DNA from 3 places in the Streptomyces sp. NPDC026417 genome. Region 2 is predicted to be linked to each of the others. Evidence: riboswitches for the same ligand, from Rfam matches in the RefSeq annotation. Region 2 holds a riboswitch; each other region holds the start of a gene.
What was found. A riboswitch is a leader RNA that binds a small molecule or an ion and turns the genes downstream of it on or off. The one in region 2 is predicted to bind cyclic di-AMP.

Region 1: another riboswitch for cyclic di-AMP. It lies ahead of ACZ4NT_RS22545 (M23 family metallopeptidase); the one in region 2 lies ahead of ACZ4NT_RS26870 (LysM peptidoglycan-binding domain-containing protein).
Region 3: another riboswitch for cyclic di-AMP. It lies ahead of ACZ4NT_RS30910 (NlpC/P60 family protein); the one in region 2 lies ahead of ACZ4NT_RS26870 (LysM peptidoglycan-binding domain-containing protein).

What each region holds. Positions count from the first base shown of each region.
Region 1 covers NZ_JBVHPY010000014.1:136,002-140,356, forward strand. The annotation lists gene ACZ4NT_RS22540 (heavy metal translocating P-type ATPase) at 1-1,691, shown strand, start outside; cyclic di-AMP (ydaO/yuaA leader) riboswitch at 2,084-2,240, shown strand; gene ACZ4NT_RS22545 (M23 family metallopeptidase) at 2,245-3,096, shown strand; gene ACZ4NT_RS22550 (SGNH/GDSL hydrolase family protein) at 3,341-4,126, shown strand.
Region 2 covers NZ_JBVHPY010000018.1:160,586-164,940, reverse strand. The annotation lists gene ACZ4NT_RS26875 (HAD family hydrolase) at 320-1,201, shown strand; gene ACZ4NT_RS26870 (LysM peptidoglycan-binding domain-containing protein) at 1,195-1,929, opposite strand; cyclic di-AMP (ydaO/yuaA leader) riboswitch at 1,933-2,092, opposite strand; gene ACZ4NT_RS26865 (CocE/NonD family hydrolase) at 2,452-4,355, opposite strand, start outside.
Region 3 covers NZ_JBVHPY010000023.1:120,732-125,086, reverse strand. The annotation lists gene ACZ4NT_RS30915 (hypothetical protein) at 226-579, shown strand; gene ACZ4NT_RS30910 (NlpC/P60 family protein) at 719-1,870, opposite strand; cyclic di-AMP (ydaO/yuaA leader) riboswitch at 1,879-2,050, opposite strand; gene pcrA (DNA helicase PcrA) at 2,432-4,355, shown strand, end outside.

The DNA of each region.
Region 1 (4,355 bases), on a different contig from region 2:
GCATGACCCACCCCTTCGAGCTCACCATCGCCCGCGTCGACGGGGCCGGGAACATCTATCTGGAGGCGGCCGCCGGTGTCACCGCGTTCCTCCTGGCCGGCAGGTACTTCGAGGCACGCTCCAAGCGCCGGGCCGGTGCCGCCCTCAGGACACTGCTGGAGCTGGGGGCCAAGGAGGTCACCGTCCTGCGGGAGGGCCGCGAGCGGCTGATCCCCGTCGGTGAGCTGCGCGCCGGGGACCGCTTCGTCGTCCGGCCGGGGGAGAAGATCGCCACCGACGGCGTCGTCGTCGAGGGCGCCTCGGCGGTGGACGCCTCCCTGCTGACCGGCGAATCGGTGCCGGTCGAGACCGGTGTCGGTGACGCGGTCACGGGGGCCGCCCTGAACGCCGGTGGCCGACTGGTCGTCGAGGCCACCCGCGTCGGCGCCGACACCCAACTGGCCCGCATGGCCCGGCTGGTGGAGGACGCGCAGAGCGGAAAGGCGGCGGCCCAGCGCCTGGCCGACCGGATCTCCGCCGTGTTCGTGCCCGTCGTCATCGCCCTCGCGCTCGGCACCCTCGGCTTCTGGCTGGGCAGCGGGGCCGGCCTCACGGCCGCGTTCACCGCGGCGGTGGCCGTCCTGGTCATCGCCTGCCCCTGTGCCCTGGGCCTGGCGACCCCCACCGCGCTCATGGTCGGCACGGGGCGCGGCGCGCAGTTGGGCATTCTGATCAAGGGTCCCGAGATGCTGGAGACCACCCGCGGGGTCGACACGATCCTCCTGGACAAGACCGGCACCGTCACCACCGGGCGGATGACGCTGCTCGCCGTCCACACCGCCGACGGGGCCGACGAGGCCGAGGTGCTGCGGCTTGCGGGAGCCCTGGAGCACGCCTCGGAGCATCCCGTCGCCCGGGCCGTCGTCGCCGCGGCGACCGAGCGGGACCTCGCCCTGCCCGTCCCGGAGGATTTCGCGGGCATCGCCGGACTGGGGGTGCAGGGCGTCGTGGACGGACACGCCGTCCTCGCCGGCCGCGTCCGCCTCCTGCGGGAGAGGGCGGTGAGCCTGCCCGCCGGACTGGAGCGCGCCGCGGCCGGGGCCGAGGCCGCCGGGCGCACCGCGGTCGTGGTCGCCTGGGACGGGGAGGCCCGCGCGGTCCTGGAGGTCGCCGACGCGGTCAAGGAGACCAGTGCCGAGGCCGTCCGGCGGCTGCGCGGCCTCGGCCTCACGCCGGTGCTGCTGACCGGGGACAACAGGACGGTCGCCGCGTCCGTGGCGGCCGAGGTCGGCATCGACGAGGTGATCGCGGAGGTCATGCCCGAGGACAAGGCCGGTGTCGTCGAGCGCCTTCAGGGCCAAGGCCGCAGCGTCGCCATGGTCGGGGACGGCGTCAACGACGCCGCCGCCCTGGCCCGGGCCGACCTCGGCCTCGCGATGGGCACCGGCACCGACGCGGCCATCGAGGCCGCCGATCTCACCCTCGTCCGCGGCGACCTGCGGGCGGCGGCCGACGCGATCCGGCTGGCCCGCAGGACCCTGCGCACCATCAGGTCCAACCTGTTCTGGGCCTTCGCCTACAACGTCGCCGCCCTGCCGCTCGCCGCGGCGGGCCTGCTCAATCCGATGATCGCCGGAGCCGCCATGGCGCTCTCCTCGGTCTTCGTGGTCGGCAACTCCCTGCGGCTGCGCGGCTTCCGGGCCCTCGCCTGACGGCGTCCGCACCGCCTCCGGTGCGAGGCGTCACCCGGACCGGGGTGACGCCTCGCCGCGTCGCGCGTCCCCCCTGTCGCTTCTGGGTGTTCTGCCCGTTTTGCCTGCAAAGCGGCCAACTAGCAATGAATTAGGGCCTGGTGGCGTGCGGTCGAGTGAGCAGCGTCATAACGGTGACAATGCGTGGCGTTCCGGGATTCTCAAATCCGCAGCATTTCCGGGGGGATTACGGACCAGGAAAGATCGCCTATCCACGGACAGTGACCGCCAATTCGGGCATGGATCAAGAAAGGGGTGTGCACAGAAACCCCACAAGCTTGTCGACGCACTCTCATGTCGCTTACGTTCACCCTCACTCCGGACGGACGCCCAATCCTGCCGCCGCCCGGAATCCCGCACACTCACCCGTACACGGCAGGAGCGGGGGACCCACAGGCACGACGCCTGTTCCGGTCTCCGGAACAGGCTTGGGGTAAAGCCGCGCGCAACGCGGCCGGGCATCTCCAGCTCGCACCCGACAGCTCACCTCGCAGGCGCCGGAGAGGAATTCGCCATGCCCGCCAAGGGTAAGCACCGCCGTCCGAAGTCCCTGCGCTTCTCCCGCACCATCGCCGTCGCCGGAACCGGTGGCGCCGCGCTCGCGCTGCCCTTGATGGGAGCCGCCGGCGCCCACGCCGCCACCCCGACGGCCGCCGTCTCCTCCGCCGCGGAGAAGACCGTCGCCTCCGCTCCCGTCGCCGCCCAGAAGGCCACGACGAAGACGTACGCGGTGAAGTCCGGCGACTCCCTCGCGAAGATCGCTGACGAGCAGCACGTCAGCGGCGGCTGGAAGAAGCTCTACGCCGACAACCGCAAGGTCATCGGCGGCGACCCCGCGCTGATCCACCCCGGCCTGAAGCTGACCCTCGGCGGCAAGGCCGCGGCCAAGGCCGCCCCGTCGTCCGGCACGAGCACCCAGACGACCAAGACCCAGGCCGCTCCGGCCGCCAACACCTCCGGCTACACGCTGCCCGTCGAGGGCGCCACGGTCGGCACCTCCTACAGGACCGCGGGCAGCATGTGGTCCAGCGGCTACCACACCGGCGTCGACTTCGTGGTCCCGACCGGCACCTCCATCAAGTCCGTGGGCCCGGGCACCGTCGTCTCGGCCGGCTGGGGCGGCGCCTACGGCAACCAGGTCGTCATCCGGCACACCGACGGCCAGTACTCCCAGTACGCCCACATGTCCTCGCTGTCCGTCTCGGCCGGGCAGACCGTGACCGGCGGCCAGCAGATAGGCCTGTCCGGCGCGACCGGCAACGTCACCGGACCGCACCTGCACTTCGAGATCCGCACCAGCCCGGACTACGGCTCGGACGTGGACCCGATCGCGTACCTCCGCGCGCACGGCGTCTCCATCGGCTGACGCCCGCACCGCCGCCGAAGGCCGGACCCCCGATCCCCGGGGTCCGGCCTTCGGCGTGCCACGCGTGCGCGGGCGTTGAGGCTCGTCAACCGCCCCTGTACGGCGCCTTATTCCGGGATTGACCAATACTTGACGAGTGGCTTATCTCACCGCCCGTCAACCCCTTCCTACGGTCGCGTAGCTCACATCGCACGGTGAATCATGGGCCGATGTGGCAGACGATTCGAAGAGTGACAACAGAGCAGTGATCGGGTCGTACGTGGCGGTGGGGGACAGCTTCACCGAGGGCGTCGGCGATCCCGGTCCGGACGGGGCCTTCGTCGGCTGGGCCGACCGGTTCGCGGTGCTGCTCGCCGACCGGCGCCCCGAGGGCGACTTCGGCTACACCAATCTCGCCGTACGCGGGAAGCTGCTGGACCAGATCGTCGAGAGCCAGCTCCAGCAGGCCAAGGCGCTGGCCCCGGACCTGGTCTCCTTCTGCGCGGGCGGCAACGACATCATCCGGCCGGGCACCGACCCCGACGAGGTCGCCGAGCGCTTCGAGCGGGCGGTCGCCGACCTCACGTCGGCCGTCGGCACCGTCCTCGTGACCACCGGGTTCGACACCCGCGGCGTGCCCGTGCTCAAGCATCTGCGCGGCAAGATCGCCACGTACAACGGGCATGTGCGGGCGATCGCCGACCGCTACGGCTGCCCGGTGCTCGACCTGTGGTCCCTGAGGACCATCCAGGACCGGCGTGCCTGGGACGGCGACCGGCTGCATCTCTCGCCCGAGGGCCACACCCGGGTCGCCCTGCGGGCCGGCCAGGTCCTCGGCCTGGAGGTCCCGGCGGACCCCGACCAGCCCTGGCCGCCGCTGCCGCCGCGGGGCACCTTCGAGATGCGCCGCGACAACATCCAGTGGGCCCGGGAGTATCTGGTGCCGTGGATCGGACGCCGGCTGCGCGGCGAGTCCTCCGGGGACCACGTGGCGGCCAAGGGCAGCCTGTCGCCGGACGACATCAAGCTGCGGATCGCACCGGCGGTGTGAGGGGCGGCGGGCCGGGGTCCCGGTGACTCCGGTGCCGGCCCGGCGTGTGCGAGGTCGGCCGGGGTGTGGTCCTTTCGCAGTGCGGCGCCGAGCCGTGCCGAGCAGCGCCCCAGCCGGGCCGTACCGCGCCGAGCCGGGTCCGAGCCGGTCCCGTCCGATCCGCTCGTCCGGGGTCGGACGGGCGGAGGTGGCCGGGCAGGGACGGGGGGGCCGGTGTTCTCGGCTGCCG
Region 2 (4,355 bases):
CACGCGTTCCGTGTGGTCGCGGCACACGTTACGTGGGAGGGACGACCCGGGGCAGGTCCCGTGACGGACGGCTCACGCGCGGACGGCGGAGTCCGCGTCCGCCGGTACGGGGAGCGTCGGCCGTCCCGGCGGGGGCACCGTGCGTCACACCGGCGGCACGGTGCGTCATGTGCGGGGTGCCCCGCGTCACAGGACGGCGCCCCGTGCCACGGGTGATGCCCTCGATTCCCTTGCGGGTGAACGGCGTTGCTGTCGGGATACCGGACGACGTCCGGTTCACGCCGGGCCGTTGGGACGTTCGATCCGTATTCTTCGGATCATGGCCGCTCCGACTGCATATTCACTCATCGCCACTGACCTGGACGGAACGCTGCTGCGCGGCGACGACACCCTCTCCGACCGGTCGCGGGCCGCGCTGGCGCGGGTGGCCGAGGCGGGGGCCCGGCATCTCGTGGTGACCGGCCGCCCGGCACCCCGGGTGCGTCCGCTGCTCGCCGAACTCGGCAGCGAGGGGCTGGCGGTGTGCGGGCAGGGCGCGCAGCTGTACGACGCCGGGGCCGGCCGTCTGCTGTGGTCGGTGACCCTGGACCGTGAGCTGGCCGAGACCGCGCTCGGCAAGATCGAGGCCGAGGTCGGTCAGGTCTTCGCGGCCGTGGACCAGGACGGAGTGGACGGGCTCACGCTCATCGAGCCCGGCTACCTGATGCCGCACCCGACCCTGCCCGCGGTGCGGGTGCGGCGGCGCGACGACCTCTGGGCGGAGCCGATCAGCAAGGTGCTGCTCCGCCACTCCGCGCTGTCCGACGACGAGTTGGCGTCGGTGGCCAGAGCGACGGTCGGTTCACTGGCGACGGTCACCATGTCGGGGCCCGGCACCGTCGAACTCCAGCCATGTGGCGTGACCAAGGCGACGGGTCTCGCGCTCGCCGCCGGACACCTGGGCCTGTCGCCGGCGGACACGATCGCCTTCGGTGACATGCCCAACGACCTTCCCATGTTCGACTGGGCGGCCCGCGGCGTCGCCATGGCCAACGCACATCCCGAACTCAAGGCGGTCGCCGACGAGATCACCCTGTCGAACGAGGAGGACGGCATCGCCGTGGTCCTGGAACGGCTGTTCCCCGGCCCTCGGGACCGGGGAACGGCAGCGGCCGTGCCGGTGCAGGGCGCGGCGGGCGCCCTGCACCGTGCGGCTCAGTAGGCGCCGAAGACGTTGTCGATCGAGCCGTACTTGTCGGCGGCGTAGTTGCAGGCCGCCGTGATGTTCGCGACGGGGTCGTACGGGTCCATCGACGTGCCGTCCACGTGGTACGCGGCGAAGGTCGGGTCGATGACCTGGAGGAGACCCTTGGACGGCGTGCCGGCCACGGCGTTGGAGTCCCAGTTGTTGATGGCCTGCGGGTTGCCGGACGACTCGCGCATGACGTTGCGGTGGATGCCCTCGTAGCTGCCCGGGATGCCCTTCTGGGACATGATGTCCAGGGCTTCCTTGATCCAGCCGTCCAGGTCGTTCGTGTAGGTCTTCGCGGCCGCGGGGGCGGCGGCGCTCTTGGCCGTCGCGGTGGCCGCCTTCGCGGTTCCCCCGACGGTCTTCGTGCCGACCGTCAGCTTCAGGCCCGGCCGGATCAGCGACGGGTCGCTGCCGATGACCGCGCGGTTGGCCTCGTACAGCTTCTTCCAGTCGCTGCCCTTGGCGTGCTCGCGGGCGATCTTGGACAGGGTGTCGCCCAGGGCCACCTTGTAGGTGACGAGCTGGACCTGCGGGACCGCGGCCGGTGCGGACTGCGCGGCCTGCGCCGGCTGCGCCGCCTGGGCGCCGGTCGCGCCGATGACGGGGAGCACGAGCGCGGCTCCGCCCGTTCCGACGGCGACGAGCCCGCGGGTGAGGGCGTTGTTTCTGGGACGACGGTGCTTGCCGCGAGCGGCCATGGCGAATTTCCTCTCCGGTGCCTGCGAGGTGAGCTGTCGGGTTCGGGCTGGAGTTGCCCGGCCGCACGGTGACGCGCGACTTCACCCCGAGCCGCTCCGGTGCGTCCGGATCGGCGGCTTACCTGGGTCCCCCGCTCCTGCCGTGCGTGGGTGGGTGGGGTCACCGAGCGGCGGCAGGATTAGGCGGGTCCGCTCGGATCGACTGGAACGTATGCGAGAGCACATGTCCGAAACAAGGCCCGATTTCCCATCGCAGGGCTTTTGATCTACCTCTGAGCAGGGGGGAAATAGTCCGATTAGACCGGAACGTGAAACTCAACTTGCCTTTAGCAAATGGAGACTTGTCCGGCCCGCCGAGCCGGAAGATCCATTGCCGCGTGACCCATTTCACGCAACCAAGCCCCATCAATGGGGCGCGATGCGGCCAACTCGGGCATTACAGGCACCGACCGGGCGGCCGGACACCGGCCGCTCCCGCGCGCCGGCTCCGTTCGTCGGCCCGTCGGGCGCGGCGGCGGAGGGCTAGCCGGCCGTGCGCGGGATGCGCCTCTCCCAGGTGCGGTGGAAGACGACCTCGTCGCCGTCCTTGCAGACGACCTCGTTCCGGGTGACGAAGTCCCTTGCGTCGCAGGTGATTTCGGAGTGGGTCTCCACGTGGGCGTGCCAGGAGTCCTCCGGCCGGTGGAACCGGATCGACCAGTCGGCGCGGGCGCGGGCGGAGAGCGGGTCCGACTCGTCCGTGGTGTACGTCTCCAGGGCGTCCTCGGTGACTTCGAGGCCGTCGGGGTACACGCGGGTGCCGCCCTGGCGCGGGTCCACCTCCAGTCGCCAGGTGCCCGCGGCGACGTCCCGCACGACCAGCCGTTCCGGGCGGGGTTCGTCCAGCGTGGCCGGGACCACCGCGCCGAGCGGCGGTGCCTCCTCCGCCTCCTCGAAGGTCACCGAGGGGTCCAACTCCCTGGCTCGTACCGGAAGTTCCAGCGAACTGCCCTCCGGGTGCAGCGTGAAGCCGGCGTCCGAGCCCGGCTGGGGCCAGACCCACGGCCAGTAGGCCGAGGAGACCGACAGCCGGATGCGGTGGCCCGGGGGGAAGGCGTGGCCGATGGCGGTCAGCTCGAAGGCCACCTCCTGCGTGGCGCCGGGCGGCCACTCCACCACCCGGTCCGTGCCCTCCCGGGCGGAGAGGTTCAGCACGCCGCGCGTGACGAGCGTCGACGCACCGTCCGGGAACACGTCGCAGACCCGCGCGATCACCTGCCCGCGCGGCACCGGCGAGGTCAGCCGCAGCCGGACCCGCGGGCGGCCCAGCACCCAGGTCTCCTCCCGCACCTCGAACTCGAAGCACGCCGACTTCGCGTCCTCGTCCCGCTGGTCGGGCGGCAGGTCGGCGTCGCCGCCGAGGGGGAGGAAGCGGCCGGCGTCCAGGCCCGTGTGCAGGGGCGAGCGCACCGGTACGGGCACGCCCTGAAGCGCGTACGACACCGGTGTCACCGACGGCGGGGGCCAGGCGTCGTCCCCCACCCAGCGGCCGGGCAGGTCCGGGTAGACCGTGGCCGGCCGGTGCGAATCGGTGATGTACGCGCGCAGCAGCGGTTCGGACATCACGTCGGCGGTGCCGTCCCTGCCGTCGGTGCCGTCCCTGCCGTCGGTGCGGGCCCGTCCGTCGGTGCCGTCCCCGTCCGAGGTGCCGACGCCGTCCGGGCCCGGCTTCAGCCAGTGGTCCCACCAGCGCAGCGTCTCCTGCAGGAAGCCGATCGCGGGGCCGGGCGGCAGCCCCCGGTCGGGGTACTGGTGCGACCAGGGTCCGATCAGGCCCCGTACGCGGTCGGCCGGGAGGTACTCCACCAGCCGCAGGACGGTGTCCCGGTACGGGTCGTGCCAGCCGCCGACCGCCAGTACCGCGGCCCGGACCGACCCGTAGTCCTCGCGCACGCCGCCGCTCCGCCAGTACGCGTCCCGGGTCTGGTGCGCGAGCCAGGCGTGGACGGGTGGCTCCACGGCCGCCAGCCGCTTCACCCACATGTCGCGCCACATCACCTGGCCGACGTGCCGCGGGTCCGGCGGCCGGGAGGCGAAGGCGAGCATCGCCGCCGCCCGGGCGTGCAGGCCGCAGGCGAGGACGGAACCGCCCAGGTAATGCCGGTCGTTGTCGTAGCGGTCGTCCGTCGAGCAGACCGCGACGACCGCCTTGAGCGGTCCGGGTGCGAGGGCCGCGACGCGGAGGGAGTCGAGCCCGCCCCAGGACAGGCCGAACATGCCGACGCTGCCGCTGCACCACGGCTGGTCGGCGAGCCACCGGACGACCTCGGCCCCGTCGAGGGCCTCCCCGGGGGCGTGCTCGTCCGCCGGCAGGCCCTCCGAGTTGCCGTGGCCGCGGACGTCCACGCGCACCGACGCGTAGCCGTGGCCCGCGTACCAGGGGTGGC
Region 3 (4,355 bases), on a different contig from region 2:
GGCCCGCGGACGTCGGCTTGGCTCGGAGTGCTGACCGATGCGGCGGTTCTCCGGGCGGGGCCCGGGACGCCGGTGCTATGAGCCCACCGACCCGACCCGACCCGACCCGACCCGACCGACCCGGCCTGGTCCGACCTGACCCGTGCTGAACCGGCCCGGGCGGGCGGGCTCGGGGGTGGGGGCGGTGCAGGGGCGCGGCGGGGCCCCCGATTAGGCTCCGGCCCCATGGACGTACTCATCCATCTCTTCGTCGGCCTGCACATCATCGGGATCGCCGCGCTCCTCGGCGGCTTTCTCACCCAGATGAAGGCGATGGGCCGGGGCACGGCCCGGTTCGTCCCCGCGATGCTGCACGGCGCGCTCACCATGCTGGTCACGGGCGTCGTACTGGTCGGCCTCAATCAGGCCGACGACAACTCGCTCGACAACATCAAGATCGGCGTGAAGCTCGCCCTGCTGATCGTGATCCTGGGGCTCGTCTACGTGAAGCGCGACGAGGAGAAGGTCGGGAAGGGCGCCTTCGCCACGGTGGGCCTGCTGACCACGGCGAACATCTTCATCGCGGTGCTCTGGACCTGACCGCCGACCGCCGACCGCCGACCGCCGGTCCCGTTCGCCGGGCCCGGCCTCCGGCTTCGCACCGGACCGGGGCCCGGGCCCGGCGTGACCGTCGGGTCACGCCGGACACGGCCGCGGCGGCCCGCCCGCGGATCCGCCCTCAGGCGGGGCGCACCACGCTGTGGATCGACGACTCGCCGTCGTAGTAGATCGACTCCTCGCGGACGTACGCGCCCGGCTTCGGGGCGTGGATCATCATCCCGTTGCCGACGTACAGCCCGACGTGGCTGATGTCGTCGTAGAAGAAGACCAGGTCACCGGGCTTGATGTCGGAGAGCGGGACCGTGGTGCCCGCGTCGACCTGGTCCCAGGTGGTGCGCGGCAGGGAGACCCCGGCGGCCTTCCAGGCGGCCTGGGTGAGACCGGAGCAGTCGTACGAGTCCGGGCCCGTCGCGCCCCAGACGTACGGCTTGCCGATCTGCGCCCGGGCGAACGCGAGCGCCTTGTCGGCCTTGGTGGCGTACGACGCGTCGTCCGCCGTGCCGCCCGTACTGCCCGCCGTCGACCCCTGGTCCTGCGGGGCGGCCTCCTGGCGCTGCTTCTCCTCCGCGGCCTGCTGCCGGGCCAGTTCCTCGGCCTTGCGCTCGGCCTCGGCCCGCTTCTTCTCCTCGATCGCCGCGAGCCGCGCCTTCTCCTCGGCCGTGAGCTTCGAGAGCAGTCCGCGGGCGTCGGCGAGCTTGCGCTGCACCTCCGCCTTGGTCGACTTCAGCGTCCGCTGCGAGGTGGTCAGCTTCTCCAGGCTCTCGGAGGCCTCCGCCCGCTTCTTCGTCGTGGCCGCCTGCTCGGTGACGTAGTCGTCGACGGCCTCCTTCTGGCGAGTCGTCAGGCGGCTCATCAGCTGGGTCTGGTCGAAGTAGTCCTGCGGGTCGTCCGCGAGCAGGAGGGTCGCGGTGTCGGGGGCGGCGGCTCCCGTGCGGTACTGGGCGGCGGCGTACGAACCCAGTTCCTCGCGCGCGGTGTTGAGCTTCTCGGTGCGCTTGGCCACGTCGTCGAGGAGGGTGTCCACGCGACGGCGCTGCTTGGAGCTCTTCTCCTTGGCCGCGTTGTACTTCTGGGTGGCCGTCTCGGCCTGGTGGTAGAGGTCGTCCACCTTCTTCTGGACTTCCTCCAGGCTCGGCTTGGGCTCGGCCGGCGCGGCGTTCGCCGTCTGCGACAGCAGGGCCACGGAGGTGAGGGCGGCCGTGGCGAGACCCGGGGCCCGTACGCCCGCTACGCGCGTACCCGCGGGACGCCATTTGCGATGCGACGCCAAGAGAGGCGACTCCTTCCATGATCCGCCTACCGAGTTAGCTGTCGGGTTCGGGCGGGTGGTTCGGAAGGGTTGCCCTACGGTCCGCGCCCGACAAGGCGGTCGGACCGATTCACCCCAAAGGTCGGTGGGTCCCCGGCTCCGGCTGGCGCACAGGCGCGCCGGACTCGGCGGAGGCCGCGCGGCCCGGCGACGTTCGCCGGTGGGGGTCGGGCGGCCTGACCGGCACGCTAGCCAACGCGTGTGGCTTCTGTGAAGGTTGATGTTCGATATGCCCGATACATTTCCGTGACCTTTTTCGCGGAGGCCGAGACGAGCCGCCGGTCCGGATCGTTTTCCGGTACTTGTCCCGAATCATCCGGCGTGTTGTGCGTCTCGTTCACGCCATCACCGGAGGTGACAGCGCGGTTCCGGAGGGCGAGAGGGGTGCCGTCCCGCGGCCTCCGTACGCGGGTCCGCCGGCCCGGCGGGGAGCCCCTGCCCGGCCCGCCCTGCTCCCGGAAACCGGCCGAGTTCCGGAGGTGGCCGCGGGGTGTCAGTGGGGCGGCCTAGACTCGGAAGGCGATGAGCAGCCTCTTTGACGACAGCTTCCTGGCGGACCTCAAGCCCTCCGGGGCCCACGAGGGAGAGCCCCCGCCGCCGCCCGAGGACGGGACGCCCGAGCAGCTTCCGGACGACCTGTTCGGCGGCCGCTTCGACGTGCCCCCGAGCCGGGACGGCTACTACCGCGACGGCGCCGTCCGCCCCGCGGTGGACCCGGCGGCGCTGCTCGACGGTCTGAACGAGAACCAGCGCGCGGCCGTGGTGCACGCCGGCTCGCCCCTGCTCATCGTGGCCGGAGCCGGCTCCGGCAAGACCCGCGTGCTCACGCACCGCATCGCCCATCTGCTGGGCGAGCGCCATGTGCACCCCGGCCAGATCCTCGCGATCACCTTCACGAACAAGGCCGCGGGCGAGATGAAGGAGCGCGTCGAGCAGCTCGTCGGCCCCCGCGCGAACGCGATGTGGGTGATGACCTTCCACAGCGCGTGCGTCCGCATCCTGCGCCGCGAGTCGAAGAGGCTCGGCTTCACCTCCTCCTTCTCCATCTACGACGCCGCCGACTCCAAGCGCCTCATGGCCCTGGTCTGCCGCGACCTGGACCTCGACCCCAAGCGCTTCCCGCCCAAGTCCTTCAGCGCCAAGATCTCGAACCTGAAGAACGAGCTGATCGACGAGGAGGACTTCGCCGCCCAGGCCACCGACGGCTTCGAGAAGACCCTCGCCCAGGCCTACGCCATGTACCAGTCGCGCCTGCGCGAGGCCAACGCCCTCGACTTCGACGACCTGATCATGACGACGGTCAATCTGCTGCGCGCCTTCCCCGACGTGGCCGAGCACTACCGCCGCCGCTTCCGCCACGTGCTCGTCGACGAGTACCAGGACACCAACCACGCGCAGTACGCCCTCGTCCGCGAGCTCGTCGGCACCGGCGAGCACCCCGTGGACGTGCCCCCGGCCGAGGGTGACCTGCCGCCCGCCGAGCTGTGCGTCGTCGGTGACGCCGACCAGTCGATCTACGCGTTCCGCGGAGCGACGATCCGCAACATCCTCCAGTTCGAGGAGGACTACCCGGACGCGACCACAATCCTCCTGGAGCAGAACTACCGCTCCACGCAGACGATCCTGAGCGCCGCGAACGCCGTCATCGAGCGCAACGAGAGCCGCCGCCCCAAGAACCTGTGGACCAACGCCGGCGCCGGCGCCCGCATCACCGGCTACGTCGCCGACACCGAGCACGACGAGGCGCAGTTCGTCGCCGACGAGATAGACCGCCTCACCGACGCGGGCGAGGCCAAGGCCGGCGACGTCGCCGTCTTCTACCGGACGAACGCCCAGTCCCGTGTCTTCGAAGAGGTCTTCATCCGCGTCGGCCTGCCGTACAAGGTCGTCGGCGGCGTCCGCTTCTACGAGCGCAAGGAGGTCCGGGACGTCCTCGCGTATCTGCGCGTGCTGTCGAACCCGGAGGACTCGGTCCCGCTGCGCCGCATCATGAACGTGCCCAAGCGCGGCATCGGCGACCGCGCGGAGGCCATGATCGACGCCCTCGCCCAGCGGGAGAAGATCAGCTTCCCGCAGGCGCTGCGCCGCGTCGACGAGGCGTACGGCATGGCCGCCCGCTCGACCAACGCCGTCAAGCGGTTCAACACGCTGATGGAGGACCTGCGGACAATCGTCGAGTCGGGCGCCGGTCCGGCGACCGTCCTGGAAGCCGTCCTCGAACGCACCGGTTATCTGGCCGAGTTGCAGGCCTCGACCGATCCGCAGGACGAGACCCGCATCGAGAACCTCCAGGAACTCGCCGCCGTGGCCCTGGAGTTCGAGCAGGAGGCCGGTGAGGGAGAGGCGGCCGGCAGTCTCTCCGAGTTCCTGGAGCGGGTCGCGCTCGTCGCCGACTCCGACCAGATCCCCGACGAGGAGGACGGCAACGGAGTCATCACCCTGATGA